DNA from 3 places in the Syntrophomonas erecta subsp. sporosyntropha genome. Region 1 is predicted to be linked to each of the others. Evidence: riboswitches for the same ligand, from Rfam matches in the RefSeq annotation. Region 1 holds a riboswitch; each other region holds the start of a gene.
What was found. A riboswitch is a leader RNA that binds a small molecule or an ion and turns the genes downstream of it on or off. The one in region 1 is predicted to bind molybdenum cofactor.
Positions count from the first base shown of each region.

Region 1 (10,669 bases):
CATAATGGAGCGGTCCATTTAATGGGCCTTCTTTCCGATGGAGGGGTGCATAGTCACTTAGATCATCTTTATGCACTCCTGGAATTATGCCGGCAGCAGCATGTGGAACAGGTTTTCATCCATGGCTACCTGGACGGGCGGGATGTTAATCCTAAGAGTGCTTCAGATTACCTAAAGCAGATCCAAAAGCACATGGACGAAATAGGAATTGGAAAGATTGCTTCGTTATCGGGACGTTTTTACGGGATGGATCGAGATAAACGCTGGGATAGAGTAAAACGCACCTATGATGCGATGGTTCTAGGTCAGGGACGAAAAGCCCCTAATGTCTTTGCGGCCATAGAAAAAAGCTATGAAGAACGGGTTACCGATGAGTTTGTAGAACCGGTGGTTATTATTAAAGATGACGGACAACCGGTAGCAACTGTATCTACTGGTGATAGCCTGATATTTTTCAACTTTCGGGCCGACCGGGCCCGGCAGATTACCAGGGCTTTTGTTGATGAGGATTTTCAAGGCTTTGAGCGCACTGTATGGCCGCAGGTTTATTATGTATGTATGACTCAGTATGATGCGGAAATAAAGGCACCAGTGGCCTTTCCCCCCCAGAACTTATCTAATACTTTAGGAGAGGTATTGGCCCGGGAAGGACGGCAACAACTGCGCATTGCTGAGACAGAGAAATATGCCCATGTAACCTTTTTCTTTAACGGGGGAGTAGAAACACCTAACCCCGGGGAAGACCGTATTTTAATACCTTCACCCAAGGTGGAAACCTATAACTTGAAACCGACCATGAGTGCTATGGAAGTGACCGAGCGGGTTATGGAGGAAATCGACCGGGATGGGTATGATGTAATTATCATTAATTATGCTAACCCGGATATGGTTGGACATACCGGGGTATTAGATGCGGCTATTGAAGCAGTTAAAACGATTGATAATTGTATGGGACAGGTGGTGGAGCGTGTTTTAAATAAACAAGGCATAGTTTTAATCACTGCCGACCACGGAAATTGTGAAATGATGGTTTCGCCTGAAACTGGTGGACCTTACACCGCGCATACAACCGATCTGGTTCCCTTTATACTGGTGGGGGAAAAGTACCGGAACTGTAAGCTGAGGAAAGGGGGATCCTTAAGGGATATCGCCCCTACTCTGCTGGATATAATGAATATAAATATCCCGGAAGAGATGAACGGGAAGTCGCTACTAAAAATCTTTTAAAAATAAGGCTGTGCTTTAGGTATGAAAAGAGCTTAAGAAGGGAGAATGATCATGAGTATTATAGTAGATGTATATGGACGTGAAGTTCTTGATTCACGGGGAAATCCTACGGTAGAGGTAGAAGTCATTTTAGAAGATGGTACAATGGGAAGAGCTATTGTTCCCTCGGGGGCATCTACAGGAGCCTATGAAGCTGTGGAACTTCGTGATGGGGATAAAGCTCGCTACAATGGAAAAGGTGTTTTGCAAGCGGTGGAGAATGTAAATAATATCATCGCTCCAGAAGTTATTGGTATGGAAGTAACCCGCCAGGTAGAAATAGATCAATTGATGATTGAACTGGATGGAACTGATAATAAAGGTAAACTGGGAGCTAATGCTATTCTGGGAGTTTCACTGGCAGTTGCCCGGGCCGCAGCCAATTACCTGCAGATGCCTCTTTACCAATATATTGGCGGGGTAAGTGCTCGTGATCTGCCTGTACCCATGATGAACATTCTTAATGGTGGAAAACATGCCGATAACAATGTGGATATTCAAGAGTTTATGATTGTTCCGGTAGGAGCTCCTACCTTTGCGGAAGCATTGCGTATGGGTACAGAGGTATATCATTCTCTTAAAAAGGTACTAAATAGTAAAGGACTGGCTACTGCCGTAGGTGATGAAGGCGGATTTGCCCCTGATCTACCCTCTAATGAAGCTGCTATCGAAGTTATTTTGGAAGCTATCCAGGCGGCTGGTTATAAGCCGGGAAAAGATATTTTCCTGGCTCTGGATGTAGCTGCGACTGAAATACTTAAGGATAATAAATATCATCTGGCCAGCACCCAACAGGTACTGACTTCCCAGGAAATGGTAGACTTTTATGTTTCTCTGGCTGACAAATACCCCATCATTTCATTAGAAGATGGTCTGGGTGAAGATGACTGGGAAGGCTGGAAACTGCTCACCGACAAACTAGGGCATAAGGTTCAGCTGGTGGGAGATGATCTTTTTGTTACTAATACGGAAAGATTATCTACCGGAATTGAAAAGGAAGTTTGTAACAGTATTCTCATTAAAGTTAACCAGATTGGTACCTTAACTGAAACCTTGGATACCATAGAAATGGCCAAACGAGCAGGATATACTTGTGTGATTTCTCATCGTTCCGGTGAAACCGAAGACTCGACTATTGCTGACATCGCTGTAGCTACCAACGCTGGTCAGATTAAAAGTGGAGCACCGGCCCGTACTGACCGGATTGCTAAATACAATCAGTTGATGCGTATTGAAGAAGAGCTGGATGATTGTTCACGCTATCAGGGAATACAGGTTTTCTATAATCTTAAGCGGTAATAGCGGGTTATTATTGTTTTTTGCAATATTTCTATGCTAAAATATACCTTGGCTCTCGGACGGAACGTGTTGGAATGGAGGTGAAATTTTGGCCAAAACCATTGTGCTGATTTTACAGATAATATGTGCGTTAGGATTGATTGCAACTGTGCTATTACAGTCTGGTAGAAGTGCGGGGCTATCAGGCAGCATAGCCGGAGGCGGCGAAGCAATTTTTGGCAAGAAAAAAGGCTTAGATGAATTATTTTCCAAGCTAACTGCTTATATAGCCACCATTTTTATCATTCTAACTCTAGCACTAAGCCTGTTCTAGAAGTAGAACGACCGGTATAGGACCGGCTGCTTAACTCTGGTGATAACTGGCAAGGAGATGAGATGTTTACCATGGAAAATTTGGCAACCTTTGCTCCGTTAGGTGGGGCATTAGCGCTATTATTTGCGCTGTTTCTATCGTCACGGGTATCTAAGGCTGATCCGGGTAACGAAAAAATGCAGGAAATATCCGGGCATATACATGAAGGAGCTATGGCCTTTTTAAGCCGCCAATACACTGCTTTGGCCATATTTGTAGTTATTGTATTTATAATACTGATTGTCTTTATTGACTGGCAGACAGCACTATGCTTTCTAGCGGGAGCATCCTGTTCCGCTCTGGCTGGTTTTATAGGCATGTCAGTAGCTACTAAAGCTAATGTGAGAACTGCTAATGCAGCTCGTACCTCCCAAAATGCGGCCCTGGGAATAGCTTTTTCCGGCGGTGCTGTAATGGGTATGTCCGTATGTGGGCTAGGCCTGTTAGGACTGGGAGTTCTCTATATAATCTTTAAAGATCCTAATATTGTTAATGGATTTGCCCTGGGGGGAAGTTCCATCGCCCTGTTTGGCCGTGTCGGCGGAGGTATCTACACTAAAGCAGCTGACGTAGGAGCCGACCTGGTAGGTAAAGTAGAAGCAGGTATTCCGGAAGACGACCCGAGAAACCCGGCTACCATTGCTGACAACGTAGGGGACAACGTAGGTGACGTGGCAGGAATGGGAGCTGACCTGTTTGAATCTTATGTAGGATCAATTATTGCTGCCATGACCCTGGGAGCAGTAATGATAGCGGCGACTCCCGGTTTAGGATTAGGACCAGTGCTGCTGCCTATGGTTATAGCTGCCGGCGGGGTAGTAGCTTCCATTATAGGAACCTTCTTTGTAAAAACTGACGAAAAATCCAATCCCTTAAAAGCACTTAATGCGGGTACTTTAAGCTCAGCTATACTTTTAGTAATATTGGCCTTTTTTGCAGTAAGATACATACTACCGGCCGATATGTTCAATGTATTCTGGGCTCTGGTAGCCGGACTTATTGCGGGAAGTATAATCGGATTTGTTACCGAATACTATACCTCAGATAGTTATGCCCCTGTACAGGGAATTGCTAAATCAGCCCTGACTGGCCCGGCTACTGTAATCATCGCCGGACTAGGGGTAGGTATGCTTTCCACCCTGATCCCCATCATAATTATATGTATAGCTATAGTAATAGCCTTCCTAACTGGTGGAGTATATGGGATAGCCCTGGCCGCAGTAGGTATGCTGGCTACCACCGGAATGGTTGTAGCAGTAGATGCCTACGGCCCAATTGCAGATAATGCAGGCGGAATAGCAGAAATGGCCGAACTACCTCACGAGGTAAGAGAAACTACTGATAAACTAGACTCAGTTGGTAATACCACCGCTGCTATTGGTAAAGGATTTGCTATTGGCTCAGCTGCCTTGACAGCTCTGGCCCTGTTAACTGCCTTTGCTGAAGTGGCTCAGCTGAAAAATATCAACCTGTTAGATCCCTATGTTATTGTAGGACTGCTCATAGGAGCTATGCTGCCCTTCTTCTTCTGCGCCTTAACTATGGGAGCAGTAGGTAGAGCTGCAGGAGAAATGGTAGACGAAGTACGGCGTCAGTTTAAAGAAATTGCCGGTCTGATGGAAGGCAAAGCTAAAGCTGACTATGCCCGTTGCGTTGATATCAGTACCCGTTCTGCAATCAAAGAAATGATCGTACCAGGATTATTAGCAGTAGTAGCACCGGTGCTGGTAGGCTTTATACTGGGTGCCAATGCCCTGGCAGGTATGCTGGCTGGGTCGGTAGCAGCTGGTGTCTGCCTGGCCATACTCCTGGCTAATGCCGGAGGTGCCTGGGATAATGCTAAGAAATTCATTGAAACCGGACACTATGGCGGTAAAGGCAGTGAGGCTCATGCAGCCGGAGTAGTGGGAGATACCGTCGGTGACCCCTGTAAGGATACGGCTGGTCCTTCCTTAAATATTCTGCTCAAGCTGATGGCGATTGTATCACTAGTATTTATCGCACCACTGCTATAAAGTTAGAATTAAATAAATCGTAGAATTTTTTGACAGGTGGGAAAAATCCCACCTGTTTTGTTTAGTGGAAAGTTCGTCAAGTATTTTTTGTTTTATCAATCCTTTTGCATAATAAAGAGAATAAGAAAAACTTGCTGTGGTAGAATTTTGGAAGATTAAAAGATTTTTGCGAAAAAAGTTACTAGGCAAAAGTGGTGGGTTAAGGTGTCCATGGATAGGGCGTAATCAGCAGTATATATATTCTCTAACACTGGCAATCTTACTTTTAGATTCTGGGATAGGTATATTCGGTATAATGTAACATTAAGAAACAATTATAATAATAACCAATGGGGGAAGAGAAAATGAGTGGGGTACATCCCCAGGCTAAGCCGTTTTTTTTACCTGGGAGTAAAGAGGTAGCGCTTTTATTTATACATGGTTTTACTGCTTCCCCTTCAGAGGTCTACCCGGTTGCCCAGCTGCTTAACCAGCAGGCGGGGTTCACGGTAAAGGGTCTATTACTTCCTGGTCACGGATCTACTCCCCGGCACCTGAACGAAACCGGGTGGGGGGACTGGTTTGGTGCGGTTGAAAAAGAACTGGTCAATCTGGCTAGCAAATATGAGCAGGTGGTTACGGCCGGTCTTTCCCTGGGAGCATTACTGGCCCTCCATGCAGGTGTCACTATTCCGGGAGTAAAAGCAGTAGTAAGTATTAATGCGCCTATATTTAATCGCTACCCGCTACTAACTTTTTTAGCTCCGGTTATCGGGAGGGTCAAACCATATTTCCCTAAAGGGCAAGCTAAATCTATTAATTTAGAAAAACAGGGTCGGTTTGCTTACCGGGTAAATCCGGTTAAAGCCTTCCGGAGTATGATGGAGTTGCGTAGCACGGTCATGGGTGAGGTGCAGAAATTAACAGTACCGTTGCTGTTAATGCAGGCTTTAGAAGACGAGTCCGTTCACCCCCGTAGTGCTAATTTTATAGCCTCCCGGGTAGAGCATAATCAGGTGAAACAGGTTATGCTATCTAAATCAGGTCATATAGCTACCATGGGAAAAGAAAAAGATTATATCAGCCAGGAGATAATAAAGTTTATCAGTAAGATTAATGGGGATTAATTTACTAATAATGGAGTAAAGGGGGATTCATAAAATAATGACCAGAGAAGAAGCTTTTGAATTATTAAAACAGCATCTTAAGAATGAAAATCTAGTTAACCATTCATTAGCGGTGGAGGCTATAATGCGTGGTTTAGCTGAAGAGCTGGGAGAAGATGTTGAGCAATTTGGGATTACCGGTCTTTTGCATGATATAGATTACGATGTTACTGGTGACGATCCCCAGCGGCATTCCCTGCTGGGTGCGGAGATACTGGAAAAACACGGACTGCCGGCTGGGGTGGTTTATGCAGTAAAGGTACATAATGAAATTCACGGGCTAAAACGACAATCTTTGCTGGATAAGGCCCTTTATGCAGCTGATCCGGCCAGTGGCTTTATTATTGCTGCTGCTTTGGTGCGTCCTGATAAAGATCTAAATAACGTACAGCTTAAGTCTTTGAAAAAACGTTTCAAAGAAAAAGCCTTTGCCCGTGGTGCCAGCCGGGAACAGATGGCTGCCTGTTCCGAACTAGGTTTAGAATTGGACCAGTTTTTAAACATTGCTCTGGAAAGTATGAAAAAAATTGCCCCCTCGTTAGGTCTAAATGGGTAAGAGTTAGGCTTGTGCGGGGAATAATACCTGTTAAGACCGCCTGTGAGGAGGAAAATATGATTAATAGAAATGAATTGCTGGATTTTATGCACCAGGAGAGCTATCGTCCCTTAGCTTATCACGAATTGATGGCAGCCCTAGGGGTAGATCCTGTGGAAGAGGACAAGTTCTGCAAAACCCTGGGCAGGCTGGAAAAGGAAGGGGAGATCGTTAAGACTCGCAAAAACAAATACGGTCTGCCGGAAATGATGAATCTTACCCGGGGTATTATTCGCCTCAGCCAGCGGGGTTATGGCATTTTACTGCCGGATGAGCCTGGTTACCCCGAGATTTTTGTATATGGGAAAAAACTTAATGGAGCTATGCACAGTGATCGGGTTATGGTGCGTATTCATCAAAAGGCGCATAATGATCAACGGCCCGAGGGAGAAGTGGTGCGGGTAATCAGCCGGGCCAATAAAGAGTTGGTGGGCACCTATGAGAAGGTCAAAAATCTGGTCCAGGTAATCCCCGATGATTCGCGCCAGATTTACCCCATTTATGTTAAACCGACTAAAAAATTAAAGGTAAGTAATGGGGACAAGGTGGTAGTCAAAATTACGGCCTGGCCGGATAAAAACCGTTCACCTGAAGGCAGGATTATAGAAGTGTTAGGAAAAAAAGGCCAGCCTGGTCTGGATATTGAGGTAGTTATAAAAAAACATGGTCTGCGGGTACATTTTCCGGAGGCTGTACTAGATGAGGCCCGCGAAGTAGCGATAAATCCTTCCCAGGAGGAAATAAACTGCCGGCGGGATTTGCGGGCTATAAAAATGGTGACTATTGATGGTGAGGATGCTAAAGATCTGGATGATGCGGTATCAATTGAGCGAACAGAGGGCGGTTACCTGCTGGGCGTACACATTGCCGATGTTTCCCATTACGTTAAAGAGGGAGGAAAACTGGATAAAGAGGCCTGCGCCAGGGGAACTAGTGTATATCTGGTTGACAAGGTTTTGCCCATGTTACCTCCGCAACTTTCCAACGATGTCTGCAGCCTAAATGCCAGGGTGGATCGGTTAGCTATAAGCTGTATGATGGAGATTAACCAGCAGGGCCGGGTGTTAGACTATGACATTTTTAAGTCAGTTATCAATATTGATGAACGGATGACTTATACGGCAGTAAATAAGATATTAGTGGAAAATGATGCCGCTACCTGTGAGCGTTATAAAGAACTGGTAGAAGATTTCCGATTGATGAAAGAGCTGGCTGATATCCTGCGCCAGGACCGAAGTTGCCGGGGGGCCCTGGATTTTGATTTCCCGGAATCGAAAGTTATCGTAGATGATAAAGGGTTTCCGGTTGAGATTAAGAGATTTGAAAGAGGTCCCGGGGAAATGCTTATTGAGGATTTCATGATCAAGGCTAATGAAGTTATAGCAGAACACCTTTACTGGCAGGAGATGCCCATACTATACCGGGTTCATGAAAAGCCTGATGAGGAATCTTTAAACAAGCTCAACCTGGTTTTGGGAGTATTTGGCCATCGCATCCGGGAAAATAAAGTGGAACCATCCGTTTTTCAAAAAGTACTAATGGATATTAAAGGGCGGCCTGAGGAGCAGTTGATTGCCCTGGTTATGCTGCGTTCCATGAAACATGCCCGTTATATGCCCCAAGCTTTAGGGCATTTCGGATTAGCTTCTAAATTTTACTGCCATTTTACCAGTCCGATACGTCGTTACCCGGATTTAATTGTACACCGGGTGTTAAGTGCCATACTGGAAGGTAGTATGAATGCTCGTAAAAGATCCCGCTGGGAAAGAAAAATGACCAGTTTTGGGGAGCAGGCCACTGTACAGGAGATGAAGGCGGAAGAGGCCGAACGGGAATTAGTGGATATTAAAAAGGCCCAGTATATGCACCAGTTTGTGGGAGCGATTTTTGAGGCACGTATTTCTTCCATTCAATCATTTGGCTTTTTTGTTGAGCTGGACAATACGGTAGAAGGTTTAGTGCATATATCCAGTATCGTCGATGATTATTACCAGTTTAATGATCGCAACTACACCCTGGTTGGTAACCATACCAGCCGGCGCTTTTCCATAGGCGATCCGGTCAAGGTACAGTTAGTCAGGGTAAATGTCGATGATGCCAAAATTGATTTCGAATTAGTGTAGGAAGCAAGGGAAGGGTCCCTTTGCTTCCTTTTTGTTGACCAACATGTTTATAAAATCGGGACTTTGTCCATTCTATTATGAAAAGACAAGGTTTACCGGGAGCCGTATACGAGGCCCCTATGTACGGTCCTGTGGGAGGGATGATGCTGCAGCAAGCTACTGTAGCATTATCCTGCTCGATTTGGCTTCTTAACAAGATCACACTACGGGAAGAAAAGGGACCGTCTGAATGTGTGAAAGCCTCAAAAACCTTATTTAGTCCACTGCTACGCATAATATGCGTTGTAAAACGGGAATAGGGAGGTGATCGCGCATATTTATACAATACTCCACTATTTTTCATACAGGCTGCCGTTGAATTGGTAGCCCTACACCCCCTACACCCCCTACACCCCCTTGCTTCCCTCTCTGCTTTTTAGGGTTCGCATGGTCACAAACGTTTTTATTATGTATAGTTAAAATTTCCCTGCCAATAAATTAATAAAAATGGCAGGAATTTGGCTTTAGGTGTAGAAATTCAAGAATCAACAAGTAAATAATTTTGTTTGTAGTAATTTTCGAGTTTTTTAGCCTAAGGCGGTTGCTATGGTTAAAAGGCCGATAGGGTATAGCGGGAAACGGCTGTGCCTCCCGGAGCGGAAAGAAAATTGACAGGACATTAGGCGCTGGCTAAACCTTTACTGGTTTAACTTGTGGCTGGATTACTAAAGGTCAGTTGTGATTTTCCGCAGCTGACCTTAGTTTTTTATCATAGCTTCGGTAGCTCCCCTTCATCCCGTAGCGGGGGTAGAGGTAAAGGAGAAAAGGGGAGAAGGGTTGGAAAGTTGATTAATACTTTAATCAAGGGGGAGTAATTTTGCTACGAAAACGGATACCTGGTGTACTGATAGTTTTTATTCTGACCTTTTGCCTTTTATTAGGAGAAGCTTATACTATGCCTGTTTGGGCCGGAGATGGCTCAGGAGGCGGTAAAAACCAGCCGCTTGCTTTGGTGACTTCAGTACCGGCTCATGGTCAATCAAATGTTAGCCTTCCTGTAGAGATAAAACTTACTTTTAACAAGAATGTTGTGTATATGACGGTACGGGATAATAACCAGCAATGTTTTGCCTTATATTCGGAAGACGGACAGCAGGTACCAGCCGATATTATCATGGCTGATGACCAGGTAGAATTCGAAAAAAGACGGGATGTAATTGTTAAACCCCGGGTGGGACTACAACCTGGCATTACTTATACAGTTAAGGTATCACCACAGCTAGAATCTAAGAGTGGCGTAAATCTAGGTCAGCAGGCGGTGGTAAGTTTTACTACTGCCGGTGTAAAAACGGGGGAGAATCAAGTGAAAAATAGCACCGGGGAAAATGAAAAGACAACTAGCCAGAATAGGGCCGATACCAATGAAGCGGTTTCCTCTAAAGTGGATGACCAGGTGTCTAAAGATAATAATCAACCTGTTGCCAGTATTTCTGAAAACGATAGCCATAGTGGAGGCCATAACGATAGCAGGGATGATAAAAATATAGAAGATGATCCCGCATCGAAAATAGTAAAGACGGGAGCAGCAGAACAGTCCCCTAAAAGCGACCCGAATAATAATTTTAAAATAACTGCGGCTTTGTTGGCATTGGCAGTAGTTATAGCCGGCTGGGCTCTGTATAAAAAGAAAAACTAATGAAGACTGCCAAGAAACATTGGATTTATTTGCTGCTCATAGTAGCTCCTCTGGTTATAGCTTTTGTTTCACTTTTTATCGGTAGGTATCCGGTTTACCTGACTGAGGTCACTCAAATACTTTGGTGTAAGGTAACCACAGCAGTGTGTGATCTACCTTATATACACCAGACAGTAGTCTGGGAAATACGCTTGCCCCG
Region 1 covers NZ_AP042459.1:1,431,885-1,442,553, forward strand. The annotation lists gene gpmI (2,3-bisphosphoglycerate-independent phosphoglycerate mutase) at 1-1,227, shown strand, start outside; gene eno (phosphopyruvate hydratase) at 1,279-2,565, shown strand; gene secG (preprotein translocase subunit SecG) at 2,654-2,878, shown strand; gene ACZ5Q0_RS06985 (sodium-translocating pyrophosphatase) at 2,950-4,932, shown strand; gene ACZ5Q0_RS06990 (alpha/beta hydrolase) at 5,262-6,038, shown strand; gene ACZ5Q0_RS06995 (HD domain-containing protein) at 6,076-6,633, shown strand; gene rnr (ribonuclease R) at 6,690-8,795, shown strand; molybdenum cofactor riboswitch at 9,339-9,457, shown strand; gene ACZ5Q0_RS07005 (Ig-like domain-containing domain) at 9,652-10,470, shown strand; gene ACZ5Q0_RS07010 (FecCD family ABC transporter permease) at 10,470-10,669, shown strand, end outside.

Region 2 (10,669 bases), 190 kb from region 1:
AGTAATAGATAACCAAGTCTCCCCACCAGGCTATAAGCGAGGCAATTACAGTTTTTCCCGATTAGCCGGGTTGCGTAACCGGTTGCTGGCGGAATTTAAGACCTCCGACTGTCAGTACCTATTTTCTGTAGATAGTGATATTTTAGTTCCTGCTAATGCCTTATCCGGGTTGATGAGTACCGGCTGTGATGTGGTCTCGACTCTGGTTGGTAATGGTTATGCAATAGGTGACAATAGTATCTACAATGTGCTCTGCCGGCAGAGGGATTCTTACCTGCATATGCGGGATTTTCCCCGGGATCGTCTTTTCGAGGTAGATTGTACGGGAGCAGCTTATCTCATAAAAAGATGGGTTATTGATAAAGCAGGAGTGGTTTATTCAGCTCAATGGGGGCCAGAGGATATCGGCTTTTGTCGTTTGGCTCAGGAGCAGGGTATACGTATCTATTGCCATCCGGGTATTAAGTGTAATCATATTATGGAAGAAGATTATTCCGGGATCAGGTTAAATGAATAGCCTTGCCAGGGTAAAGGGTAATCATTAAATTTTTTTGCGAGGAGATCAGCGTAGTCGGCCTGATCCAGCAGTTATCGGATGGCCTAGTCCCGAACTTCGGTAAAAAAAGCCCATTGATGATATTTTTTATACCAACCCTATTCTGGAAAGGAAAGCAAAATGTTGACGGGAGTAATCACATTTTGTCACCGCAGTTCATAGTATATCCTAGAAAATGCAAATACAAATTTCTACAGGCCGGTAGTTGTTAGGCCATTAGAGAGAAAAAGGAGGGAAAGGAAGACATGGCTGAACTGAAGTGTGAATTTCCTGAGGGTTGTAGGTTAGATTTATGGGCTAAAGTTATAAAAGCTAAGTTTATTGACAAACAGGTAAAAGTCTTGGATACCATGTTTTGTGTTCCAGATGAGCAGGTGGGAGGTAAAATTACCTGCATAGAAGATATTAAAGTAAAGGTGCTCCAGGCTTTTGAAGATTTGCAGTGCTTTAACCGGGTAAAGATCTTTATTGACTATGAGGTAATCCTGTTTGTGGTGGTGGAGGGTGAATATCAGATAATCACGGTAACTGATCGCTATGAGCAGTCTATTGAATTAGATGAGTTTGATCCTCCCCTAACAATCGAAGAATTCCGTGCGGAAATCGAACAATCAGAAATTATACTGAAAAACTGGTCCTTTGATTTCGAAATCAAAGGTAATTGTGAAGATCCTTCTAACCCTTGCAATCTTACTACCCCCATCAAGGGTACTTGTGTAGGACTCCGTGTGTTTGTCGACATTATTGATAAACTGGGTAAAATGCATGATGTTATCGTATTTGGGGAGTTGGATCCTGAAGTGGACTTCTAAAGCAAGCTGTAGAAGGCTTTATGCTCGGCATACTTTTGCCGGGCTTTATTTTCTTAATCCGGAGGGATGGTATGCAAGAAGTAAGTAATATTCGCATATCCCGTAAACAGAAAAACATCATGCGGGCTCAATTAGAAAAAATCGTAGAGATTCACCGGGATTTAGATAAAAGGATAGAAGCATATGAAAATATAACTGAGGTACCCGAATACCGGAAGTTATGGAGTGATTTAAAAGGGCGCAATAGCGAAACTATTCAGGTAGTTTCCCGCTATATGGTTATGAAATGCAACCGCTGAATTTAAGAAGCCAAACCAGGTGGTGCCTGGTATTTAGCGTTCCATAAAACAACTATGCGGGTGATAGTATGCCTGGAAATAAAAGAAAAACTATAGGTCTAGCCTTGGGAGGAGGGGGCCTTAAGGGTCTGGCTCATTTAGGTATCCTTCAGGTATGGGAGGAAAACCATATACCGGTTAATTTTTTATCTGGAACTAGTGCGGGTAGTCTAATAGCAGCTTTGTATGCAGCGGGAATGAAATTATACCAAATAGAAAAAATGGCTTTAGGCCTTAATCCTGGCCACTATCTTGATTATAATGTAGCCGGCCTGATGAAATACCTGTTAGGCTGTTATTATCCTCCTTTACGTTCGGCTTTGGAGGGGATTGTTAAAGGAGATAAAATCGAAAAATTGGTTTATGAACTTACCCAGGGTAAAAGTCTTTTGGATTGTCGTTTACCTATAGCCATTGTAGCCTGTGATATAGATTCGGGTCGCCAGGTGGTTTTTACCAACCGGCTGGTGAAAGTAAAAGATAAAAACACTATAATTATTACTCGAGCTTTGCTAAGTGAAGCAGTACGCGCCAGCCTATCCATTCCAGGTACTTTCGTTCCTTACTATTTTAAGGGCTGCCAACTGGTAGACGGAGGGGTAAAAAATATGGTTCCGGTGGATATATTAAAGATCATGGGGGCCCAATATATTGTAGGGATCAATCTGGGGCGGGAAATTTATCAGGAAAAGGTGCAGGGAATTCTTCCTATAGTATCTCGCTCTATTGATATCCTGGCCTATGAAACATCTAAAGATGAAGAGCAACTTTATGCTGATCTAGTAGTTTATCCTGGCGTGGATTCGGTTGATCTAGGGGATATACATCGAGCTCCGGAAATAATCCGGGCAGGCCGCCGGGCCATGAGGAGTCAGGTGGAAGAAATAAAGCGTGGTCTAGCTGGGGAGGAGTAACAGAACCTCTCCCTATTACATATAATATCCACAAAGCATCGTGAAGAAAATCAACGGCTTCATCAGGCGGGGAGGGGGTTAAAATGGCTACCGATAAATTCGAACACGCCACCTTTTATCTAACGCGCAAACAAGTGGAAGAGATAAAAAGACTGGCCAGGGATCAGCAAATCTCCCGAAGTGCACTGGTCAGGATGATTATACGTGAATATCTGGCCCGCGAGGAGGAACAAAAAACGCAATAAGGGTTTGCAAGAAGACAGCTGCTATGGCTGCTCCCGCAAGGAGAACAAAAAGTAAATAAGCACACAGGAGGGCACTTCTACGGGGGTGCCCTCTTAAAGTATTTAATCAATAATTTACGTGAGGGGCTATTCTTTCCAGACTTGGTATGAAGCTGACGAGGTTATGGTGGACGAGCTTGTCTTGTAACGGAAGAGTGGCGGGAACCCAGCTATGGTTCCCGTTGGTTAGGATGGACGAGCTTATTTTGTAATGAGAGCAGATAGCAGGCTAAGTCTGGAAGATTAATAAATAGTAAAGAACTATTTTATTTATCCCGGTCGGGAGGGAAGATATAAGGAGGTTAAATACCCAGATTTATAGGTGGATAAAAAAGATAAAGCTTGACAACAAATAAAGAGAGAGCTAATATAATAGTGCACTAGTTAATTAATGCACTAGGCAGGTGAAAAATTAATGGACTTTAATGCTACCCAACCTATTTATCAGCAAATTATTGATGATTTCCGGAAAAGGCTAATAAGGGGGGAGCTGCAAAAAGGGGATCGGATTCCTTCCCAGAGGGAATATGCGGAAATGGCTCGGGTTAATCCTAATACAGTTCAAAGAGCTTACCGGGGGATGGAAAATATGGAGATAGTACAAACCCTCAGGGGACAAGGTACCTACATTTGCATATCCCCGGAAAGGTTAGCACAGATTAAACATGAAATGGCGGGCGGTGTTCTAAGTTATTTTATAGAGGAAATGAAATCTCTCGGCTATTCCGGAGTAGATATGGTGCAGCTGCTTCAGGAAAAGATTAAGGAGGATGAAATATGATTGAATTTAGGGAGGTCAGCAAGCATTTTGGCAGAATCCAGGCCCTGGACAGGCTGACATTTACCTTTCCAAGGGGCCGGATTATTGGATTGTTTGGCCCTAATGGAGCTGGAAAATCAACTGCCCTTAAGATGATGGTAGGATTAAACCGGCCTGATCAGGGAGAGTTAAAAATAGATGGAGAAATTCCACTGAAAACTAGAGATCGTATCGCCTACCTCCCAGAAGTAGATTACTTATATCCTTGGATGACTATTGGGGCAGCAGCTGCCTTTATCAAATCTTTTTATACAGATTGGGATGAAGGTAAATATCAGGACTTATTGGCTTTTCTCAACCTGGATAGGGAAATGAAAATAAGCCGGATTTCCAAGGGCCAACGAGCTAAGGCTAAGCTATTACTAACTGTTTCCCGTCGTGCCCCCTATTTGTTAATGGATGAACCCTTATCGGGAATAGATGTTCTAACCCGTGAGGAAATTATAAATACGTTGATTCGCGATTACCGTGAAGGGGAGCAAACCATTATCATTTCTACCCATGAAATTGCTGAGGTAGAAGCCCTGGTAGATGAGGTGGTGTTCTTAAGTGCAGGTCGTATAAAACTGGCCGGGAATGCAGAGGACTTGCGTATAGAAAAAGGCCTGTCCCTGGTGGGCATGATGAAGGAGGCGTTTCGTGATGCCAACTAGCAGCGGAAAAATGTTAGGTAGCCTATATAAAAAAGAAATGCGGGAACTAATCCCAGAAATTATAGTAATGGTTATAGTCGCCATAGTTTTAAACAGTTTTATTTATTTTCGGCTGGGGCCTAATCCTAATATCGTTGTATTACCGCTATTTCTGCTATTAGGCCTGGTGGGCCTGATGCCTTTTGTTTCCTCATTTCGCTTGCTGGGTGGAGAGTGGAACAACAATACCATTTATCTTATGATGTCACTGCCGGTAAAAGGCGGCCTGATTTTAGGAACCAAACTAATGGCTTTGATCAGTGAATATATAATCGGTACCGTTATTGCTGGGATTTGTGCCGTGGCATTTATAATGGCTATACAGCCGGAGTTATTACCGGATTTATTAGAGATAGCTGGGATAGAAGGACTATGGGAATATCTATGGCTGGCTTACCTGGGCAGTATAGTTTTTTTGCTCTATCTTATCAGTATTAGTTTTTTCAGCCAGGTAGTAGGTAAACTAGTTACCCGATTATCAGGACTAGTTACCGCATTGACGTTTTTGGTGACCCTGTGGTTATCTGGAAAATTTTCTAACCTAATATTCCCCGAGTTGGGTAATATAGCCAGCCCGGATGGATTTCCCAGCAGGATGGTTTCAGCAGGTATAGGGGTATATCTGGTAATAGTGGTGCTGATCTTTTTGATTACGGTGCTTGTGTATAATAGCCGGGTGGAGTTATAGCTTAATGGTTAGACCCATAAAACCGGGCGGTTCATCCGTCCGGTTTTAATATATTAACATCTTTAATTATAAGTCGGTACTTCCAGCTTATGGTTGAAAAAAATCTAAAATTCGACCATAATGGAGAGGAAAGACTATCTCATTTATTAATCTCCGAACCCTTATTCCTAAGACAGCCTGGTTATGGGATAAGAGTCGTTAGGGTATATCTGGAAACGGGTATGCCTCCCCTATGGAAAGGAGATGATGCCGACAATACCTACCAGGAAATGGTCGGATCTACTTATCCTTGGGGCACGAGTGGAACCGATTTTTTTATGCTTGATGCCCATGTTCCGGCCAGATATGCTAATAGTGCCAGTTATTAATTAAATAATGGGAGGGTTTAAGTATGCGAAGAAAGGCATCGATTTTTGCCATTTTAATGGTTTTCGTACTTTCGGTTCTGGTAATGGGATGCGGCCAGAAAACACCGGCACCGGCAGAAAACCAGCCAGAGAAGGTTTTAAAGTTAGCCACTACTACTAGTACTGAAGATTCTGGATTACTAGATGTTTTATTACCGGAATTTAAAAAGGATACTGGCTATACAGTAGATGTAATCGCAGTAGGTACAGGCCAGGCTATTCAAATGGGAGAAGCCGGCGATGTTGATGTAATCCTAGTACACTCCCGGGCGGCTGAAGATAAATTTGTGGCAGATGGTTTTGGGGTGGATCGTCGCGATGTTATGTATAATGACTTTCTCATCATTGGTCCGGAAGAGGATCCGGCCGGCATAAAAGGGGAAAAGGATGTAAAAGCAGCTTTTACGGCTATAGCTACCAAGCAGGCTGCCTTTGTATCCCGGGGCGATGACTCTGGTACTGATAAAAAAGAAAAGAAAATTTGGGAGGCAGCCGGAATTACTCCTGAGGGAGATTGGTATATTGAATCTGGTCAGGGCATGGGTGATACCTACCGGATGGCAGATGAAAAACAGGCTTATACTTTGATTGACCGGGCTACCTATCTGGCTAATCAAGACAAATATCGTCTGGTTACTGTGGTAGAAGGGGACCAGCTGCTCTTTAACCCTTATGGCGTTATTCCTATTAACCCGGAAAAATACCCCAATGTAGACTATGAAGGGGCTACTAAATTTGCGGAATGGTTAACTTCAGAAAAAGGACAGAAGATGATTGGTGAGTTTGGCAAAGATAAATATGATCAGACTTTATTTGTTCCTGATGCGAAATAGTTAATATAAATGCCGGGAGAGGGCCTAGGAGGGCTTTCCCGGCATTTATATATGAGTTGGATTTCGTTGTCCAAACTTCCGGATTAGCCTGTTAAAATGTACAAGTATGGAGAGCGATGTTAACGGGCCATGGTAGAACGCCTGCGAAGGCCCAGTGGCTGAAGAGGGCCAGCGGAAATAAGTTCGCAATTCCTGTAATGGGAGGTTCATTGTTTTGGATATTATTGGACCGGGTTTTAAGGAAGCTCTGGAGTTGATTATAAGCCTGGACCCCCAAATTTTTCAGGTGACCGTATTATCTTTACAGGTATCTCTTGGTGCCCTGGTAATTTCTGCCCTGCTGGGTATTCCTACTGGGGCGGCTTTTGCCTTGAAAAACTTTAAAGGTAAGCAGGTAGTATTAAACTGCATTTATACCTTAATGGGACTTCCCCCGGTACTGGCAGGATTAATCGTGTACCTTTTATTAACCTATCGGGGACCTCTGGGACAATACGAATTATTGTTTACTCCTGCAGCTATGGTGGTTGCCCAGGTACTACTGGCTACTCCCATCATCTGTGGCTTGACGGCCCGGGCAGTGATGGCATTGAGTCAGGAAGTTTATGACACGGCGGTTACTTTGGGTGCTACTCGTAGACAGGCAGTTCGTACTATTATTCGTGAGGCCCGGGTAGGCTTGATTGCGGCTTTGACCACTGCCTTAGGGAGGGTTATTGCTGAAGTAGGAGCCGTAATGCTGGTAGGGGGAAATATCAAAGGTGTAACCAGGGTGCTTACCACTTCTATCGTTTTGGAAACCCGTATGGGTAATTTTAGCTCAGCGATAGCCATTGGTCTTATTCTTCTGGTTATTTCCTTTTTAATTAACTCGGCCATATTAATATTGGAGAAAAGGACATTTAAGCATGACACCAGTATTCAAATTACATAATGTGATTAAAAGATACGGAACCCGGGAGGTTTTAAATATTCAAGACCTTATGGTAGCCGGAGGAGGAATATATGGTATATTAGGGCCTAATGGTTCAGGCAAAACCACCCTGTTAAGAATCCTGGCTCTTCTTACCATTAGCGATGAGGGGAACCTGTCTATACTGGGACAAAAGTTACGCTGGGATAAAAAGCAACTTGTACAACTCAGACGCCAGATGAGCATGGTGACCCAAACCTCGTTTATGTTTCAAGGTTCTGTTTTCTACAATGTGGCCTATGGCTTGCGAGCCCGTCGCCTGAAAGAAACAGAAATTAAAAAGAAGGTATATGCATCTTTGGAACTGGTGGGTATGCAGGGTTTTGCCCAGGCGGAAGCCCGTACCCTGTCAGGTGGAGAACGTCAGAAGGTGGCGATTGCCCGTGCTCTGGCAGTACAGCCCCGGATTGTTTTATTAGATGAACCTACCTCTAACATTGATGCCGCTAGTGCGGTTGAAATCGAAAATCATATCCGTTTTATCAACCAGAAATACGGCACTACCATTATGCTAGTTACCCACAATTTGTTTCAAGCCCGGCGCCTGGCGGACGAAATCATTTTCTTATGGGAAGGAAAGATTTTGGAGCATAATTCCTGCCAGGCTATATTTGAGAAGGCTAGTGATCCACGGACGGCGGCCTTTTTACGGGGGGAAACTTTTTTTTAGAGTGGGGGACCGGATAAACACTTCTTTTCTATCCTTGCTATTGAAAATTTATTTAAAACCTAGAGCTATTATAAAAGAAGTCCAGAAAAGGGTTAGACATCACCATCATGACCTGGTGATGTCTATAATTCCCGGGGGGGGAATTAGGAATTATATGTGGTTGAACTTGTCTGTGGGGAAAGCCACAAGCAAATCCTCTAGATGTTATTGTACTCACTTTCACAAGGGCTGTCAATGATCTGACCAGTGAATTAAGACATTGCCAGGATAAAAGATATTTATCACCATCATTATATTAGATTATAGAAAGGCAAACCAGGGATAATTTACTGGTTTGCCCAGTTACCCATTCCTCTCTACAAAAACTTAACCATATCTGATATACAAGAATGCCTACTAAATGATGCTTTTATTAAAAGAATGAATTTTAATTTGCTGCCTGGTTAAGTTTTAAAAATGAACTTAAGGGAAATACTTAAATAACAGAGAGGAGGACTCATAAATGGGTAAAAAAATATTTATGTTCATTATCATGGTAACATTAGTTAGTTGTACTGGTATCTATGTTAAGGAACTACGGGGAACCCCTCTGCAAGACAGTGTTTTACGCCTACATGTAGTGGCTAATAGTGATACAGTTACTGATCAGACTCTTAAAATTGAGGTTAAAGATGCTGTAATTGCTATGATGAAAGAGGATTTTAGTGGAATCGATGATCTGGACCAGGCTCGGCAGACTGCTGCAGATAAAGTGCCGGACATAAAGCAGGTGGCCGAAGAGGTAGTTGATAAAAAGGGGTTTACGTATCCGGTTAAGGTTAGTGTAGGAGAATATGAGTTTCCTACCAAATCATACGGTAATTTTGTACTGCCCCAGGGAGATTACCAGGCTGTAAAAGTCATTATTGGTGAAGGGCAGGGAAGAAACTGGTGGTGTGTCTTATTCCCGCCTTTGTGTATGGTTTCGTCATCTGATAAGGGGCTTAGTATGGATTCCCGTGCTGAGGCACGGATAAGTTTTAAATGTCTGGAACTGCTTCCCCGGGGTGCCAAATTAGGACAGCTTCAAAACCGGACTGCCGAATAAAAGGACTGAAATTATCGTTATCTAGTTATACCATTACCTTCCCCTGAAAGGAACGGGCGTAATCGTCCGTTCCTTTTTCCATAAGGTAAAGCTATAATGTAAACAAAAAATGGAGGCAGGAATTTGAGTAATTCCCTGATGATTAAAGCCCCGGCGAAGATCAATATTTTTCTAGATGTTAAAGGTAAGCGTCCTGATGGGTATCACGAATTGGAAACGGTTATGCATCAAATCGACCTTGTAGATCAGGTTTACTTAGAAAAATCAACCGGTATAGAGGTGAAAACTAATAATCCTATGCTACCGGAAGGAGAAGAAAATCTGGCTTACCAGGCGGCGTGGTTGATGATGAACCATTTTAATATACCAGGGGTAAAAATATATATTGATAAAACTATTCCAGTAGGAGCCGGGTTGGCGGGTGGAAGTACTGATGCTGCTGCTGTCTTGCGGGGCATAAACCAGCTATATAATCTGGGCATAAATATGACGACCCTTTGCCAGTGGGGGGCCCAGATAGGTTCTGATGTACCATTTTGTGTGTTGGGGGGTACTGCTTTGGTCCGAGGACGGGGTGAAGTACTTACACCGCTTCCTTCCACAATGAGCTTACATATGGTATTGGTAAAGCCCAATTTTGAGTTATCAACCCGTGATGTCTACCAGGCTTTTAACCGGGATAAGGTTGAGGTGTTACCTGCAGGCGAACGATTTCTTGATGCATGGTATAAATGTGATATGATAGGAATGTGCAAAGAAATGGTGAATGTACTGGAGTCAGTAAGTGTTAGACAATACCCGGAGATTTTTTACATAAAACAACGATTAAGACAGACGGGAGCCCTTGTGGCTCTTATGTCAGGTAGTGGCCCCAGTGTTTTTGCCATCTTTGACCAGCAGGACCTGGCCCGGAAAGCAGTTGATTTGATGAATTTGTCTTACCGGGAAGTATATCAGGTTTCATCTTACACCAGTGGGGGTGGATATTGATGGAAGAGAGAAGGCTATTACCGGTAAACCTTGATTCATACAAGCCATTACGTGAGTTGGTTTTGGATGCTATCCGGCAGGCAATCATTACCGGAACTCTAAAACCCCGGGAGCGCCTTATGGAGATCCAGTTAGCTGAAGAACTAGGGGTATCTCGTACCCCTATCCGGGAGGCTTTACGTAAACTGGAAATGGAAGGGTTTATTGTTATGGTTCCGCGAAAAGGGGCTTATGTGGCTGATATATCTTTTAAAGATATTGCGGATATATTTGAAATACGGGCGGCATTGGAAGGCCTGGCGGCGGGACTGGCGGCAGAGCGGATTACTGATGAAGAGTTAGAGGAGATGGAGCGGCTGCTGGTAGAAAAAGCCGAGGCTATATCCAGTAGTAGCATGGAAAAATTAGTGGAAGTGGATACTAAGTTTCATGAGGCTATATATAAGGCTAGCCGTAATGAACGTTTAACTAATATAATTAATAACCTGCGTGAACAGATACAACGTTTCCGCACCAAGTCCCTGTCTTATCCAGGCAGGATGAAACGCTCGCTGGAGGAACATCGCAGTATTGTTGAGGCCATACAATCTCGCGATATACAGCAG
Region 2 covers NZ_AP042459.1:1,243,995-1,254,663, forward strand. The annotation lists gene ACZ5Q0_RS06130 (glycosyltransferase family 2 protein) at 1-517, shown strand, start outside; gene ACZ5Q0_RS06135 (hypothetical protein) at 802-1,368, shown strand; gene ACZ5Q0_RS06140 (hypothetical protein) at 1,440-1,667, shown strand; gene ACZ5Q0_RS06145 (patatin-like phospholipase family protein) at 1,736-2,620, shown strand; gene ACZ5Q0_RS06150 (ribbon-helix-helix domain-containing protein) at 2,704-2,865, shown strand; gene ACZ5Q0_RS06155 (GntR family transcriptional regulator) at 3,320-3,685, shown strand; gene ACZ5Q0_RS06160 (ABC transporter ATP-binding protein) at 3,682-4,377, shown strand; gene ACZ5Q0_RS06165 (hypothetical protein) at 4,367-5,104, shown strand; molybdenum cofactor riboswitch at 5,244-5,363, shown strand; gene ACZ5Q0_RS06170 (ABC transporter substrate-binding protein) at 5,496-6,344, shown strand; gene ACZ5Q0_RS06175 (ABC transporter permease) at 6,559-7,278, shown strand; gene ACZ5Q0_RS06180 (ABC transporter ATP-binding protein) at 7,253-7,987, shown strand; gene spoIIR (stage II sporulation protein R) at 8,490-9,074, shown strand; gene ispE (4-(cytidine 5'-diphospho)-2-C-methyl-D-erythritol kinase) at 9,198-10,064, shown strand; gene ACZ5Q0_RS06195 (GntR family transcriptional regulator) at 10,064-10,669, shown strand, end outside.
Region 2: it holds a riboswitch for molybdenum cofactor, as region 1 does, so the genes downstream of both, ACZ5Q0_RS06170 (ABC transporter substrate-binding protein) here and ACZ5Q0_RS07005 (Ig-like domain-containing domain) in region 1, are expected to answer to the same signal.

Region 3 (10,669 bases), 460 kb from region 1:
CTTTAACCACTACAGTTGCATCTTCTGGAGTTACCGCAAAGGTTACTGTGTAAGTGATAGGTTCCGCTGCTTCACTTACCTGTTGGGTAACAGCAGCATCTAGAAAACCGGCCGCTTTGACAGTAATAGAATATTCCCGGGCTTCGTTAAAATTACTACCATCAAGGATAATCTTCCCGGTAGTAACTGAATATTTATCGCTGGCCAAATTCACACCATCAACACTTACGCCAGTAATAGATTCCCGCCAGGCAGCGTCATCTGTGAAAACCAGCTCAACATTCTCGCCCAGGTTGCTCTCGGTAACAGCCTGAGTTATAGACTGCGGAGCCAGCCTAACCTGAGTGGGAACAGCTCTATCCTCAGTCGTCCCGTCACCGAGTTTCCCTTTCGTGTTTTGACCCCAGGACCATATGGTGCCATCCTTTTTAATAGCAAAAGAATGGAAGTATCCGGCATTTATCATGGTGAGATCAGCTGGTTCACATAGTTGAACGGGCATGGAACTAGATTGCAACCCTTCGATTCCAAACCCACCATAATTGTTATAACCCCAGACCCAGACAGTCCCATCATTTTTCATGCTGATACCATGGTTTTCCCCCGCAGCAACCATTTTAGTATCCGTCAATCCGATAACCTGAATCGGCACACAGCTATGAGCATTCCAACCATCAGGACCAGCCGGGCCTAACTTACCATCATAACTTGCACCCCAACCCCATACTGTACCATCATTCTTAATGGCGAAAGACAACCTCATACCAGCTGCAATTGCCTTGACATCTGTCAGCGGAGTATTTGTTTCTGGATCAATCATAACCTGAACCGGTATAGTACTTCTTTCGGACGAACCGCTAAGACCATTACCTAACTGTCCAAAATTATTTCTACCCCAGGTCCATACTGTACCATCATTTTTAAGGGCAACAGAATGTTCCTTCCCGGTAGCAATTGTTTTGACGTTCGTCAGGTCAGTAACTTGAACCGGTAAGATACTTGTTTGTGTAGTACCATCACCTAACTTACCGTACCCGTTGTTACCCCAGGTCCATACCGTCCCATCATTTTTAAGGGCTACAGAATAGCCATCCCCAGCCGCAATCATCTGTACATCTGTCAATGCGGTACCAGTTGCCGAATCGGTAATAACTTGAACTGGAACAGAACTATTTATCTTGGTTCCATCGCCAAGCCGGCCACTTAAATTGTAACCCCAGGCCCATACCGTGCCATCGTTCTTGAGGGCCAGTGTATGATTATCACCAGTTGCAACCATCTTAACCTCTGTCAAGCCGTAGACCTGATCCGGAACAGTTCTGCTTTCCTTTTCACCATCTCCTAGCATGCCTCCCTGTCCATCGCCCCAGGCCCATACCGTACCATCGTTTTTAATTGCTACTGTATGGTTATTCCTTCCACTCACATAAACCATGTTACCCTTTCCTTCGGTTACAAAACACATGGGTCTTGCCTCTATCTCCTGCATTACGCTAGCATCTTTGTAACCGTTGGCTTTAACAGTAATATTAAAAACTTTAACCTCTGTAAACAATCCCGCTATAATACTGATCTTACCGGTGGTCACCTTGTATTGCTCAGCATCAAGTTTTGTACCATCGATGCTTACCTCCGTAATAGCGTTCCTCCACTCCGGATCATCAGTAAAGAAAATCCGTATGGGGTTACCTACAGTGTTACCACTGGTACTTGCAGTCAAAGTTGGTGGTATATTAGATTCCGCTGATTCTACCATCGTCTGCGTTACAGTGGCATCCTGGTAAGCAGTTGCCTTGACAGTAATGGTATAATCTCCGGCAGCTTCAAAGATACTAGCATCAAAGGTAAGCTTACCTTCGGCTACTGTATATTTATCGCTGGCCAGTATAGTACCATTCACCTTAACTTCAGTAACCGCTGTTCTCCAGGTTTCATCATCTGCAAAGGTGATTACTATGGAGTTGCCCACCGTGTTATCAGTTGTAGCGGCTACCAATACCGGGGGATTAGCACTTTCCGGTTTAGTAACTGTAAGACCAGTTACATGCTTGTAATTCATTTTGCTATTATTGACATCAAAGTACATACGTAAAGGAGTTAAATTACTACCATCGACTACGATGGCCTCGCCGTCGATCTCATAGGTAAGCAGATAATCACTGGCAGACTCATCGAAAGCTGGAAGGGTAACACCATTAGGAGAGTCTTTCATAATAACCTTTACTGTCCAGGTGTTATCATTGATATTCAAGGCCTCCAGCAGATCCGGTAAAGCAACACCTTTACAGGATTTATTCCCATAAATATTTATGGTTGCAGGCATAGCTTTTAAGTCAGCCATAGTATAGGATGCCTCCACAGCATTCCCGCCAACGGTAAATACTATTGGTTCCGGCGCTGCTACCTTGTAATCAAGACTAACAATATCGCTGTCGTCCTTACCTATACCAATTACTACCGCCTTAATGGTCGTGTCCTCATTTATTTCAATCGGATGATTTATTTCATCCAGGACATCTTCCCGGGATGACCACCAGCGAGAAGCAATCCAATTATACATGGGACTTTTATAAGTAGGATTACTGCCATCGGTGGTATAATGAACTTTATCAGCATCATTATTAGGACTACTCAGTTTTACCCCGGTACCTGCTGCTACAGTTCCGCTGGCTGGTGTCGCCGTCGGGTTAGCCCATTTTTCCGGAGTTGCAGTAGAAACTTCAATTGTACCTACATACTTTGCAAAAGCATGATTAGTCTGTTCCGTAACCCACCGCTGTCCAAAAACTAGCAAAGGTGCAACTTGATCACTCATGTACTCTGGGTTTTCGCTGTCTATACTTTGTAAGGCCAAAATGGTATCAACTTTGACCGCAGAGTCCGGTGAACCTGGTATTGAGCCGTCATATGGGGCGTTTTCCTTAAGCCCAGGATAATAGTAACGATGATCGGTCAACAGTTCTTTACGAGTGAATGTCATCTTATAACCATCAGTTGATTTAACTGTTATTAACTTGGCTTCAGGTTTAATTCCAGCCATATCCAAAAGATCCGCTAGCTTAACTCCTTCTGCCGTATACCATTTCTTGGTCGGCCAGGTGTTTATCGAACTGTAAGTTGAAAACACCTGCTCCATTTGCTCCAAATCGTCCTTGGTTAAAGTGATAGGATTTTCGACCCCATCCCCGATTATCTTAACCTCGTAACCAGCAGCTGCAGGCATTATTAAGTCATGGGAATTAGTAGAGATCAGTTCAGCATCCTCTTCAAATCCGTTATTTGTTGTGATGCTTACATCTGATGCCCCTGTCTGGGGTTCTGCTTCAAGAGCCCCACTAGCATCAGAATCACCCGTAGTCTCAACTAGTTCCTCAGAATCGCCAGCACCGGAAACCGTCTTAGGCTCGGGAGCAATGTCATAGCTGGAAACTGTATTATCTTCCACCTTTGGGTCTTTGCCATCTACTACATCATCACTGGCTAAACTCCCGTCCCCTTCATCACTAAGACTAGGATCCACAGGCTGATCCATGCTTTCATTAATATCAGCGTTTATAACGGGATCTGCTAGTAACTGATAATCCAGCACATCCTCGATTTCAGATAACGCTGCTACCGGTATTTCATCAACCGCATAAGCCGCTGCAGGCATTACCAGCCCGCTTAAGCCCAGGATTAGACTTAGCATTAAACATAAAGCTAATTTGCCTAAACCTTTTTTCCTAATTAGCACTATCCAAAACACTCCTTTCCCTAGTTTCACAAAGTACGGCAGGTGATTTTGTTAATATGCTCCCACTTATAGGCCAGCCTCCCTTCCCCAATTCCTTACAATCTGGTCGGAAAGTGTATAAATCCGACACTTTATCATTCTTGGTTTCAAAAATGTATTTTTATTTTGCCATAGACAGATAATAGGTAATTTTTAGTTTTAAGGTCCATTAAAAAACCCGGCGAAAAGCAGCGCCGGGTCTGAATAGTTATTTCAAATATATTACAAAGATATGTTTAAAGATATGCTATAAGGATGTGTCACAAATATATCAAAAAGAAGTGGTTTATGTGTGTAGTGTAATATGCAGCGAACAAAAATACAAAAAAGCGAGTCATGTGAAAACAGACTCGCCCCAAGAATTATTCGAAGTACGGCTTCTCCTTTCCACAATGGGAGGCACGTCCGTTTCCCGACGTACCCTAACGACTTAAAACCCATGGCATTGCTTTAGGCTCTTAAGTTCGGAAAAGTTCTATGTAATTTTACTGCACAATCTATTTGTATACAATTCTAAACGTAAAATCAAAATAATGCAATATAAGAATAAATTTATCATTAATCTTTATTTCCCGACATTGGAGGATATTATTCCGGGATCTTTCGTTGGCAGAATTAGATACTCTGACCAGGCCCGGAGATGCTAAAAAAGTCCCGGCCTACTAACATTCCCAATCTTAGCGATAAACTACACAATTTGATCAAATCTTGCAATCTGCCATATAGTTTAACTTTACCCGAGGAAAAGCAAAGAGCTGTTATAGACAGGATTTATTTGGTTCAATCATTTCGACCAACCTTTTGATATCCTGTGATTTTCTCTTAGGACACACTAGAACTGTATCCTCACATTCCACTACAACTATATCATTAAGTCCGAACACAACTACCTTCTTGCCATTGGTGCGTACCAGGCAACCGGAGCTATCTACAACTAAAGCATTTCCATTTACGGAATTGCCGTTTTCGTCTTTCTCCAATACTTCCGCCAGTGACTCCCAGCTTCCGATATCATTCCAGCCGAAATCACCTACTATGACTGCCATATTACTACACTTTTCAGCTATACCATAATCAATCGAAATACTTGGAAAACTCGGATAAGCATTTAGATAATCATCGTTACCCTTGGCAATGTTCTTAAATAATTGGGGCAGATGTTTTTCCACAAGGTTTCCCCATACCTCGGCGGTAGCTAAAAATATTCCCGCATTCCAATAATAATTGCCTGCTTTAATATAATGCTCCGCAGTTTGCTGGTCCGGCTTTTCATGAAATGCTTTTACTCGATAAGATTCTTTACCCGCATCACGTTCTATATATCCATACCCGGTCTCCGGCCTTTCAGGTTTTATACCTATGGTAACCAGAAACCCTTTCCGGGCAAGTTCTTCCGCCTTTCTCACCACCCGGCAAAACTCGTCATCATCTTTTATGTAATGATCAGCTGGAAAAACTCCAATTACTTCTTTATTATCAATTAGCTTTTGCGACAGGACTAAACCAACTGCTGGAGCAGTATTCCGGCCTACCGGTTCCGACAGGATCTTCGCATCTAAATGACTAACATCATCTTTGATTAATCCTTCCTGATCCTGACCACAAACTACTATAACCGTACCTAGTGGTTTTAGTCTCTGCAAGGTCATAACCAGCAGGCTACCCTGCCCAAAAAAATCACATAATTGCTTAGGCCGGCTATCAGTACTTTCCGGCCACAATCTAACTCCCCGCCCACCGGCCAGGACTACTGAGATCATTAAACTCTCCCTCCCGCAACTTATCTTCCCAGCTTCATACACACCTTATTAATTATCCATTCCATTTCTTCGATTCTGAGTAGTTTTATGATTATAAAATATACTACTGCCCCCACCAGACTGCATATGATGAAATTGATTAAATCCCATTTGAAACTTATCGTGGAAAACCCTTGCAGTACATTGTAAAGGTAATACACACATACTCCCATGACTCCCGCAGCAGTTACTATTTTTAAACCAGTTATAATCAGATTTTTCCCCTGTATATGTTCAATCTTTTTTCGCAAATACCACATAAGTACCAGAAAGCTAATACAAAAGGTTATAGACGTTGCCAAGGCCAAACCCCCATGGGCCAAATATCTCACCAAAATAATGTTAAGTATTATATTTAAAGCTACGGTCCCCAATCCAATAAACATAGGAGTCTTAGTATCCTGTAAGGAATAAAAAGCCCGGAAAACAATCTCCCTAAGACACATCGCCGGTAGCCCCAGAGCATAAAAAAGCAACGCAAAAGCAGTTAACGTTGCTGCCGCCTCGTCAAACGCTCCGCGCTGGAACACTATCCGCACCACCGGATCTTTTAAAATAATGATTCCTACCGTAATAGGCATAATTATTAGTAACAAACCATTCAAAGAACGTATCAACGAGCTTAGAAAGGTTTTGCTATCTTTAACAACGGCTGATTGAGCTAACTCGGGGTATATAGCGCTGGCTACCGCTACCGCAATGATACCGTAAACCATACCATTAAGCTTAGTGGCATAATTAAGAGCAGCAATACTTCCTTCCACTAAGCCAGAAGCCAACATACGGTCAACTAGTAGATTAATCTGACCAGCTCCGCTCCCTACAATAACCGGCAAAATTAATAAACCCATTTTACGAAAACCTGAGTGAGAAAAGTTTATTTCTGGTTGGTATCTAAACCCAGCCCGACGCAGATCTGGTACCTGAAAAAGCCACTGGCTGATAGCCCCTACCAGAGTGCCCACAGCCAGACCTTTTATCCCCCAGGCCCCTCCCAGGATAAATATGGAAGCTATTATTATTAGGTTGTTAGGTATACCGATAAAAGCCGGATAAAAAAAGCGCCGCTGGCTCTGCAGGATTCCGGTTCCCATCCCCATTAAACCCATAAATAGCATCATGGGAAACATAATCCTACTTAAGTCTACGGCCAAAGAATGTGCCGGTCCACTAAACCCAGGGGCAACTAAATTCACTAAAATATCACCAAAAAGCTCCCCCAGCAAAATTATTATGGCTATCAGAACCGCCATAAAAGTAGTAACCGAATTAACCAGGCTGAGAACAGATTTGCGTCCTTCTTTTTCTTTGTATTCAGTTATAAGGGGTATAACTGTAGTAGTTAGCGATCCCCCTACTACAGAAAACAGCATCTGAGGAATGATCAGAGCTACTAAATAGGCATCCACATAATATGAGGCACCGAAAAAAGCAGCGATGGCTACTTCACGGATAAAGCCTAGAATTTTGCTGGTGGTGGTGCCGGCGGAGATAATAGTAGTATTGATTAATAAATCTTTAACTTTAACATTATTTTTAGTGTTATCCATTGTAATTGTCTGTAAACCACTTATAAGTTGATCTGATTCCTTCTTCTAAAGAAATTTTAGGTTGCCATCCTAAACTGTATAATCTACTGACATCTAATAGCTTTCTAGGCGTGCCGTCTGGTTTACTATCATCAAACACTATTGAGCCTGTATATCCTACTATATTTTTAACTAGTTCTGCTAGTTCTTTAATAGTAATGTCTTTCCCGCACCCAATATTTATAATTTCAGGACTATCATAATTCTTCATTAAGAAAACGCAAGCATCTGATAAATCATCAACATGTAAGAACTCACGCCTGGGTGTTCCCGTCCCCCAAACTGTAACACATTTTTGATTATGTAATTTAGCTTCGTGAAATTTACGTATTAAAGCAGGTAAAACATGTGACGATTCTAAATCAAAGTTATCGCCCGGCCCATATAAATTAGTCGGCATAACACTGATAAAATTAGCCTTGTACTGTTTATTATAGGCCTGACACATTTTTATCCCGGCAATTTTGGCAATAGCATAGGCTTCATTGGTTTCCTCCAGAATACCGCTTAATAAACTATCTTCTTTTATAGGTTGCTTAGCAAATTTCGGATAGATGCAGGATGAACCCAAAAACAGTAATTTTTTAACTCCAAAACGATAGGCCGAATCAATTACATTAGTTTCTATTAAAAGATTCTCTCTAATAAAATTCGCCGGATATGTGTTATTAGCAAGTATTCCTCCTACCTTGGCCGCAGCTAAAAAAACATACTCCGGGTGCTGCCTATTAAAAAAATCAAAAGTTGCCGCTGAATCTGTTAAATCTAATTCGCTATGGGATTTTGTAAGAATAGAAGTATAACCTTCACTAGTTAGTTTTCTTAGAATGGCTGATCCGACCAGTCCTTGGTGACCTGCTACGTAAATTTTCGCATCTCTATCCATTCGCTACACCCCGCTGTACAATATTAAATCCGGCATCTTTCAGGGTTCGTTCCTGTTTGGCAAGCTCTAGATCATGTTCAACCATCATATCTACTAATTGGTCCAGATCAACTTTAGGTTCCCACCCTAGCTTTTGCCTTGCCTTACTGGCATCTCCTAATAAAGCATCTACTTCAGTAGGGCGAAAGTAACGAGGATCAATTACCACGTAATTCTCCCAGTTTAGGCCTAAATGCGCGAATACTTTTTCTACAAATTGCCTCACTGAATGAGTTTTTCCGGTAGCAATTGCATAATCGTCAGGAGTTTCTTGCTGAAGCATCAGCCACATAGCTTGCACATAATCTCCAGCATAACCCCAGTCCCTTTTAGCATCTAAATTTCCCAGATAAAGTTTATCCTGCAATCCCATTTTTATCCGAGTTGCCGCACGAGTAATTTTTCTCGTTACAAATGTTTCCCCGCGTCGGGGTGACTCATGATTAAATAAAATACCATTACATGCGAAAATATTATACGCTTCCCGGTAATTAACCACTTGCCAATAAGCATATACTTTGGCACATGCATAAGGACTGCGCGGATAAAATGGGGTAAGTTCCGATTGTGGTGGTTTTGCCGCTCCAAACATTTCTGAAGAACTTGCCTGATATAATTTAACCTGCTTCCCAACACGCTGCTGGTAATCTCTTATTGCTTCTAATAAACGTAGTGTTCCCATGGCAACTGAATCGACTGTATACTCAGGCATTTCAAAAGATACTTTAACATGGGACTGCGCCGCAAGGTTATATACCTCATCAGGTTGGACCTTTTCCAGTATGGTACGTAAGCCTGTACCATCAGTAAGATCTCCATAGTGTAGAAACAACTCTACCTGATCTTCATGAGGGTCTTTGTAAATATGATCTATTCTATCAGTGTTAAAAGTCGAAGCTCTACGAATAATGCCATGTACTTCATACCCCTTATTTAACAGAAACTCAGCTAGATAAGATCCGTCCTGGCCAGTAATTCCGGTAATTAATGCTTTTTTATTCAACTTTTTAGCCCCTTTCCCTAACCAAGGAATAAAGTTTTTTTTCAAAATCTAAAAGAATTTGTTCTTTATCTATATATTGTTCAGCATAATTGCGTGCGTTTTTCCCCATCTCTTCCCTTAGTTCAGGTGAATCAATTAGCTGCACTAAACCTGATACAAATAATTCGGTATTCTCAGGAGGTACTACTACACCAGCCTTATGGTTACTTAATGTTTCATAAAGAGCAGTACCCGGATCAGCAGTAGCCACAGAGGGCTTCCCCGCCGCTAGTATATTAGTAAGCTTTGAAGGCATAACAATATCTGCTGCCTCCCTCTTTTGCACTACTAAGTGTATATCACCGGCTGCAAGCATTTCTGGAACACGTTCCCAGGGCTGAACAGGTAAAAATGATACACTAGTCAGATTCAATTTTTTTGCCTTACTTTCAAGACGTCCACGTGCAGCCCCTGAGCCAATAAGAATAAACTTTAAACGCTTATCTTCACGAAGACTGTTTGCTGCATCTAATATTAGCTCTAGCCCCTGCTTTTCGCCCATGTTTCCCGCATACATTAATACACACATATCCTGGTTTAATCCCAGCTCTTTCCTAAAGGAATTTTCCCGTGGCATTGGCTTTATAAAATTAATATCAGACCAATTAGGGAATAACCATACCTTTTCCTCTGGTATTCCTTTAGCAACTATTCGTTTTTTCATCGCTTCAGTAATAGTAGAAACCCGAGAAGCTTTAGAAAGCAAAAAACTCTCCACTTTATAAAGGGCATTACCAGCTACACCAGACTTGAGAATACCAAGTCGGAACGCTGCATCTACCTGCAAGTCTTGTATATGGAAAACCCAGGGTATTTTACGCAAACTACTAAATATCCACGGATAAACTCCAATTTGTAAAGGAGGACAAATTGCTATCATTACATCATATTTTTTATTAATTCCCTTGCTAAACCACCATCTGGCCGCATTCTTCGAAAAGCTAGTTTCATGATAAATACGCGTTTTTCCGGAAATTTTATCAGGCTCAGGAATATAAAGAGGGGTGCGGTACACGTTCACCCCATTTATTTTTTCTTGAAAAAATTTTAGCCCTTTATAATCTTCACTTAACTGCCAGGCAGGATAAAAAGGTGGAGCAACAATAGCATCAACGTGATGTCCTCTACTAGCTAACCAGGCAGCCATCTCCCCTGTATATTTACCCGTTCCGGTAGGTTCAGGATAATAGTTAAGACCATAAATCAGAATGCATAAAGATCTCACTCTTCTTACCTCTTATTAACCCGTTTTTTTCTAATAACATCTTCATATATATTCATTAGTATTTCATAGTTTATCTGCGGCGTATATTTCGCCTCATATTCAGCACGGGCCCGTTGGCTCATTACCTGCCACTCTTCAGCCCCTAAATCTATAGCAACAATTAACTTATCCTTTAGTGATTCAATACTATTAGGTGTAAATAAGTATCCTGTTTCGTTTTCTTTTACTATTTCAGGAAATCCCGCATGATTCGGAACTATAACAGGTAATCCTACCGAAAATGCTTCAATAATAACCAAACCAAATGTTTCATACCA
Region 3 covers NZ_AP042459.1:1,895,747-1,906,415, reverse strand. The annotation lists gene ACZ5Q0_RS09280 (RCC1 domain-containing protein) at 1-3,763, opposite strand, end outside; molybdenum cofactor riboswitch at 4,137-4,254, opposite strand; gene ACZ5Q0_RS09275 (mannose-1-phosphate guanylyltransferase) at 4,531-5,532, opposite strand; gene murJ (murein biosynthesis integral membrane protein MurJ) at 5,553-7,121, opposite strand; gene fcl (GDP-L-fucose synthase) at 7,114-8,046, opposite strand; gene gmd (GDP-mannose 4,6-dehydratase) at 8,039-9,088, opposite strand; gene ACZ5Q0_RS09255 (WcaI family glycosyltransferase) at 9,093-10,352, opposite strand; gene ACZ5Q0_RS09250 (glycosyltransferase family 4 protein) at 10,358-10,669, opposite strand, start outside.
Region 3: it holds a riboswitch for molybdenum cofactor, as region 1 does, so the genes downstream of both, ACZ5Q0_RS09280 (RCC1 domain-containing protein) here and ACZ5Q0_RS07005 (Ig-like domain-containing domain) in region 1, are expected to answer to the same signal.